DNA from 2 places in the Actinomyces lilanjuaniae genome. Region 2 is predicted to be linked to the other one. Evidence: riboswitches for the same ligand, from Rfam matches in the RefSeq annotation. Region 2 holds a riboswitch; the other holds the start of a gene.
The links. A riboswitch is a leader RNA that binds a small molecule or an ion and turns the genes downstream of it on or off. The one in region 2 is predicted to bind S-adenosylmethionine.
Positions count from the first base shown of each region.

Region 1: linked by a shared signal. The riboswitch ahead of D5R93_RS01430 (methylenetetrahydrofolate reductase) and the one ahead of D5R93_RS12340 (methionine ABC transporter ATP-binding protein) in region 2 are both predicted to bind S-adenosylmethionine.

Region 1 covers NZ_CP032514.1:317,467-320,864, forward strand. The annotation lists gene D5R93_RS01420 (endonuclease/exonuclease/phosphatase family protein) at 1-626, shown strand, start outside; gene D5R93_RS01425 (alpha/beta hydrolase family protein) at 732-1,535, opposite strand; SAM riboswitch class I at 1,661-1,743, shown strand; gene D5R93_RS01430 (methylenetetrahydrofolate reductase) at 1,752-2,876, shown strand; gene D5R93_RS01435 (hypothetical protein) at 3,102-3,374, shown strand.
Region 2 covers NZ_CP032514.1:2,875,525-2,878,922, forward strand. The annotation lists partial or broken gene D5R93_RS12335 (methionine ABC transporter permease) at 72-819, opposite strand; gene D5R93_RS12340 (methionine ABC transporter ATP-binding protein) at 828-1,892, opposite strand; SAM riboswitch class I at 1,886-1,975, opposite strand; gene D5R93_RS12345 (alpha/beta hydrolase) at 2,121-3,161, shown strand; gene D5R93_RS12350 (arsenate reductase/protein-tyrosine-phosphatase family protein) at 3,175-3,398, opposite strand, start outside.

The sequences.
Region 1 (3,398 bases), 470 kb from region 2:
CCTACGGCGAGGAGCTGGCAGGGCTGCTGCGGGGCGCGGCTGGGGAGCTGACGGTCTACACCGCAGTCAGCCCGCCCTACGGGTGGAACGACGAGGACGGCGACGGTGCCGACGACGACTCCGGGGCGCATCACGGCATCGACCCGGTGCGCGCTACGACGGTCCTCGTCTCCGAGCGCCTGGGGGGCTACCGGCAGACGGAGGGGGTGGCGGGTGCGGGGCGCGGAATGGTCGTGCTGGAGCCCGTGGACGGGTCAGGGCCTGTCATCACCGGGGTGCACACCTACCCGCCGGTGCCGGGGCTCATGGGGGAGTGGAGGTCCTCGCTGACCACGGTGGCTGGCCTGTGCCAGGACCCGCCCGAGGGGCTGGTCATGGTCGGTGACTTCAACGCCACCCGCGACCACGCCCTGCTGCGTGACCTGCACGCCTGCGCGAGCGCGGGGGAGCAGGCGGGTGTCGGTGGCCTGGCGACCTGGCCCACCCACACCGGGACCAGGCTCCTGGGGGCAACCATTGACCACGTCCTCGTGGACGCCTCCGCCTGGGTGGGGCAGTCAGGCGAGGTCCTCACGCTGCCCCAGACGGACCACCGGGCAGTGGTGGTCCGTCTGGGCAAGGCCTAGACACGGGTAAGGCCGAGACGACGATGACAGGGCGGGGCTGACAGGGCGGGAGCCAGGGCCACCCGGGGTCCGCAGGGTGACCGTATCCGCTCACCTGGGTGCGGCTCAGCGCAGGTGTCGTGTCACCCATTCAGTACCCAGCCGAGCCACCTCCGCCTGGGCCTCCTGCGGGTGGTCCTTGCGTACCTGCACCAGCTGGCTGCCGTCCTTCAGGAGCGGGAAGCCCTTCTGGGCGTCTGCCGCGGTATCGGGCATCTCGTGGGTCAGCGCCCCGTAGATCATAAGGACCGGCCACGGAACCTCCGCCATGGTGGTGTGGGGCTCCTGCATGGAGAAGTCGGCGAGGGTCTCCTTGCTCAGCACGTTCCACTGGCGCGGGTTCGGGTTGTCGTCCACCAGCCGGGTCAGGCCGTGGCGGGCGAGCTCGTCGAGCTGGTGGGGGGAGAAGACCTGCTCCCACAGGACTGACTGGGGGCCGACCACGGCCCCTACCAGGACGGCGGTGCGTACCTGCTCGGGCCGGGCCAGGAGAGCGGCGGTCGCGCCGAAGCCGTTGGCGTGGATGGCCTGGCGGGTGTAGCCGCGCTCGGCCAGCCAGCCGGACACCGCCCTGAGGTCCTCGGCCTCGTTGGCCAGGGTGATGACGTCGTCGTCGGACTCGCCCAGTCCGGAGAAGTCGATGCTGAGGGTGGCCATGCCCGCCTTCTGGTAGCTGGCCGAGACCAGGTCCAGGCGCCCCTGCTCTCCGTGCCGGTCCGCGAGGAAGTCGTGGGCCAGCAGCACCACGCCCTCCCGGCGGGTCGGCACGCCCGTGCCGCTCTCGCCGTCCTGCGGCGGGGTGCCGTCGGGGCGGACGAAGGAGCCCACCAGGGTGACACCGCGCGGGGTGTCGATACGCACCATGCTCATGCGTACAAGCTTAGGCTAGAAGTTGGCGCGGGTCACCAGGTCGCGGAGGGCGCCCAGGGGAATTGCGCTTCCAGCGTGAGCCTGTAGCTGTGCCCGTGGTCCTGGGGTTCGTCTACCCTTGGGCTGTTCCATCTAGAGTGGCTGAGAGACCTGGCTCCGTGACGCCGCAGCAACCCCCTCCGGGTGCTTCCGCCAGGACCGATGGAGGGCCGCACCATGGACCGAGTGGACCGAGTGGACCAGTACGACGCAGACCTGGTTCCCGTGACCGGGCCGCCCCTGCCTGCAGCGGGGCCTGTCGCGCCCCAGCGGGCTGCGTCCCCGGGTGCCGCTGGTGCCGCGCTGGCCCCGGCGGGGCTGCCCTCGCTGTCCCTGGAGCTCTTCCCTCCCCGCCCCGGTGTCCATGCCTCGCAGACGTGGGGAGCGCTGGACCGGCTGCTGGGGGTGCTCCCCGACTTCGTCTCAGTCACCTACCGGCCGACCTTCGCGCCCGACCCTGACGGCGGCCCCGGGGTGCGTGCGGTGCGGGAGCACAACCCGGCTGAGGACGTCATCACCCACGTGCTGGCCACCAGCCGGGTGCCGCTCATGGCCCACCTGACCTGTATCGGCTACCGCAGGCGCGACGTGGTGGAGATTGTGCGCCTCTTCCTGGGCCTGGGGGTGCGCCGCTTCCTGGCGCTGCGGGGCGACCCGCCGCGCGGGACCAGGGCGAGCGACGTCCCCGGTGAGCTGCGCTACGCCAGCGACCTGGTGCGCGTGATCCGCGAGGTCGAGGACGAGTACTTCGGTGACGGCGCCCGGCACCTGCAGGTGGCCGTGGCTGCCTACCCTGCCTGCGAGGACCTGGAGGCTGAGGTGGAGGTCCTGGCCGCCAAGCAGGAGGCGGGTGCCGACCTGGCCATGACCCAGGTCTTCTACGACGCGCAGGACTACCTGTCGCTGTCGCGTGCCGCTTCCTACAGCGGGGTGGTCATGCCTGTCCTTCCCGGCATCATCCCTCTGACAGACCTGCGCCGCCTGACCCGCCTGGAGTCGCTGACCGGTGTGCAGGTCCCGGCCGACCTGAGTGCCACCCTACGGCGGGCCGAGGGCGCCCAGGCTGTGGCGGCGGGGATCGACGCCACCCTGCGCCTGGCCACCCAGGTGCTCGACGGAGGTGCCCCCGGGGTGCACCTCTACACATTCAACCGGACCCGGCCCGCGCTGGACGTGGTCTCCCACCTGCGTCTGGGAGGGATCTTCCGGGGGCAGGAGCCCGACCGGGAGACCCAGCACGAGGTGGACCTGGCCTACCTCAACGCCACTCCCGGCGGGGACCGGCGTCCCTCTGTCTGGTAGGGGTCTGGTAGGGAGGGGGCTGGTGGGCGGGTAGAGCCAGGTCGTAGTGTAGGGAGGACCGTGGGGGCGAGACATATATGAGCGTATGAGCGCAGGCTGTCTTCGCGTCACGGAGGCGGCACCGGAGTGGTCCGGCGGGGCTGCCGGAGGTAATGATATTGCGGTGTTACCGTGGCAGGGCGGTTGGCGCTCGTGTCACGTCATTAAGATGACAAGGAGATTCTCATGTTCTCTGTCCTCCGGGTGACCTCGTTGGTCGTGGCTAGCCTTGTCCTCGGCGCCTGTAGCGTGTTCCTGCTGTGTGCCGGGGCTGCCCTCGTCGCTCTTGCCGCTGATGCGTCGGTGTCGATCCCGTGGGTGTACACGGTGTGGCCTACCGAGGTGAACGGCTTGCCGGCGCTGAGCTTTGTCCCCCACGTCCGGGGTGCTGCCGGGCTGTCAGTCCTTGTCGCGGCTGCCTATGTCCTCTACCGAGTCCGTACCGCGCGCCCGCGCTGAGCCGCCCCATCGGCCGTCCATCGC
Region 2 (3,398 bases):
GATAAGACCAGTCATCCCCCAGCAGCTGCCAGGACCGAGGCGGCTCGCCGTTCCTCCGGCTGGTGGTTGCCTCAGCGGTGGTCCACCAGCCGGCTGAGCATGTCGCCAGCCAGCTGGATGACAGCGACGATCAGCAGGATCAGGACGACGGAGACGACCATGACATCAGACATGCTGCGGTTGTAGCCGTACTGGATGGCGAGGTCCCCAGGCCCCCGCCCCGATGGTGCCCGCCATGGCGGTGTAGCCCAGGAGGGCGATCAGGGTCACCGTGGCCGACTGGATGAGAGTGGGCAGCGCCTCCCGGACTAGCACCCCCCAGGTGATCTGGGTCCCGGAGGCCCCCATCATAAGAGCCGCCTCGACCTTGCCGTGGTCCACGTTGTTGACCGCCGTCTCCACTAGTCGCGCGTAGAAGGGAATCGCCCCGATGGTCAGCGGGACGCAGACGGCCTGCCAGCCCAGGGAGGTGCCCACAATCAGCCGCGTCAAGGAGGCGATCGCGACCATGAGGATGATGAAGGGCATGGAGCGCCCGACGTTGACCACGAAGGAGAGGACCTCGTAGAGAGGACGATTGCGGTGCTGTCCACGCGTGCCCGTGGTCACCAGCGCCAGTCCCAGGAGCAGCCCCAGGACGACTGTCAGGAAGCCCGAGACAAAGGTCATCTGCATCGTCTCGGTGACGGCGCTCAGGAGCCTGCGCTCGAACACCGGGTTGTTCTGCCACGTCTGGTCCTCACTGCTGGCTGCCAGAAGCACAGGGGCCGCACCCAGAGCCGCCTGCGTGGAGCCGTGCGCGGCAGCAGAGACACTCATAAGAAGACTCACGCTCGTACCTCCGCAGTGATACCGGCCTGGCGCAGCGCGGTGACGCAGCGCGATGCCTGGGTAGCAGGAACAGTCACGGCTAGACGGCCGATCTGGGCTGCCCCGACCGTCTCGAAGACCCCGGAGGCGATGTCCCCGCCCAGCTCGGCCACCATCGACATCAGGGCAACAGCGGCCGGCTCACCAGGGTGTGCCGTGACACAGACGTCAAGGACGGCATCCCCCTGGGACCGAGCAGCCTCAGGGACCGCCGGGAGGGGGACCACCTCACGGGAGAGCCGGGAGGAGGTGTCGAGCACGACGTCCTCCAGGCGGCCGCCCTCCACGACCCGGCCTGCCTCCAGCAGGCTCACCGCGTCACAGACCTGGCGGACCACGCTCATCTCGTGGGTGATGATAATGACGGTCAGCCCCAGGGCGTCACGCACGTCCCTGATAAGGTCCAGGATGGAGCGCGTGGTCTCCGGGTCCAGGGCAGAGGTGGGCTCATCGCACAGGAGGACGGAGGGGTCGTCGGCCAGCGCCCGGGCGATACCGACACGCTGCTTCTGACCGCCGGAGAGCTGTGCCGGGTAGGAGGCACCCCGGTCAGCCAGTCCCACGAGCTCAAGCATGCGCTCGACGGTCTGGCGGCGCTGGCCCCTGGGCACGCCCGCCAGGGCCAGGGGGTAGGCAATGTTCTGCGCCGTGGTGCGCTGGTCCAGGAGGTTGGCGTGCTGGAAGACCATCCCGATACGACGGCGGGCCTCACGCAGCTGACGCGCGGACAGGGATGTCATGTCCTGCCCGGCCACACGGATGCGCCCCTGGGTGGGACGCTCCAGGGAGGTCAGGCAGCGCACCAGCGTGGACTTGCCCGCCCCGGAGGTCCCGACGATGCCGTGGATGGTCCCGGGGGCGACGTCAAGGCTCAGCCCGTCCAGGGCACGCACCTGCGCTCCTCCACGTAGTCGGTAGACCTTGCGGACGTCCTTCAGCGAGATCATGGGGTCGGGCGACGCCGGGGCGTCCTCCTCGGGAGCCGGTGTGCTCACCGCTGGTCCGCTCACTGCTACCTCCATCGGTCCTGGCGGAAGCACCCGCACCGCGACGGGGGTTGCTGCAACGTCAACGAGCCAGGTCTCTCGGCTGCTCTGGATGGTCGGCTACACGTTACGCATCCGGGACCCCGCAAGCAAGCTGACACCCTCACGCCATGGCCGAGCCACGGGGCACAAGCTCGCCCACAACTATGCTGACACCCGCCCCAGGAGGCCTCCGCGCGTCGAGGACTGTGCTTGGATCACACTATGAGTCCCGCACCGTCCTCACCCTCGTCTGCCTCCGGCCCCCTCGCCGAGAGCCTCACACCTGACATCCTGGGAGACCCGTGGGTGGCCCGGCACCTCCCCGTGCGGGAGTCACCCCGGAAGGCGCCCGGCGCCCACCACGCCGTCCTGGTCCATCAGCACCAGGCCGGGCGGGCAGGCGTGCCACGACACGCCAAGGCCGTGCTCTACATCCACGGCCACAGCGACTACTTCTTCCAGACCCACCTAGCCCAGGCCTACCTGGAGACGGGCTACGAGTTCTACGCCCTCGAGCTGCGCTCCTGCGCCCGGGCCGGGATCGGGCACCCACGCCCCCACAGCGTGCGCGACCTCCGCGTCCACGACGAGGAGATCGCCAAGGCGCTGCACGTCATCCGCACCGAGCACGGGCACGCAACCGTGGTCCTCAACGGGCACTCCACCGGTGGCCTGCAGGCAGTCATCTGGGCGGCCGACCACCCGGCCACGGTGCAGGCAGTAGTCCTCAACTCACCCTGGCTGGACCTACAGGCCTCCGCGTTCATGCGCTCCTACGGAACCGCCTTCGTGGATCTCCTGTCCCGTCACGACCCCGACCGAGTCATCCCCGACCCCCGCAACCCGAGGCGGGGAGCCGGCGTCCCCGACGTCTACGTACGCTCCCTGCACCAGCACTGGGAGGGTGAGTGGGACTGGGACCTGGCCCTCAAGCCGGCGGTGTCCCTCCCGGCGCGCGCCGGCTTCCTGACAGCGGTCCGCCGCCTGCACCGCGAGGTGCACCACGGCCTGGGCATCCAGGAGCCTGTCCTGCTGTGCTGCTCGACGACCACGGGGCCGGTATCACCGACGGTCCAGGAGGCCCAGCGCAGCGACGTGGTGCTGTCAGTGGAGCAGATGCTGGCACGCGCACCCCTCCTGGGACCGGACGTGACGGTCTGTCAGGTCCCCGAGGGGGTCCACGACCTGTCGCTGTCCCGGCCCGCCGCCCGAGCCCAGTACCTGGCCTCGGTCACCCAGTGGCTGCGGGCCCGGCTGGGCTGAGCGCCCGGCAGCCTCACATCCAGGGCCGCAGCCGCACGGCCAGCTCGTCACTGACACGCTCGACCACCTGGAGCGTGTCAGTAAAGTCCTCCACGGACCCGTACCAGGGATCGGGCAGGTCTGGCACCGCCCCCGGAGCCGCCGCAGTGCCGGATACCGGCGACGCACCCGGCTGAGGCGACACCTCAGGATCCAGCGCCCGGTACATCACTACACGGGAGGGGTCAGCGCCCAGGC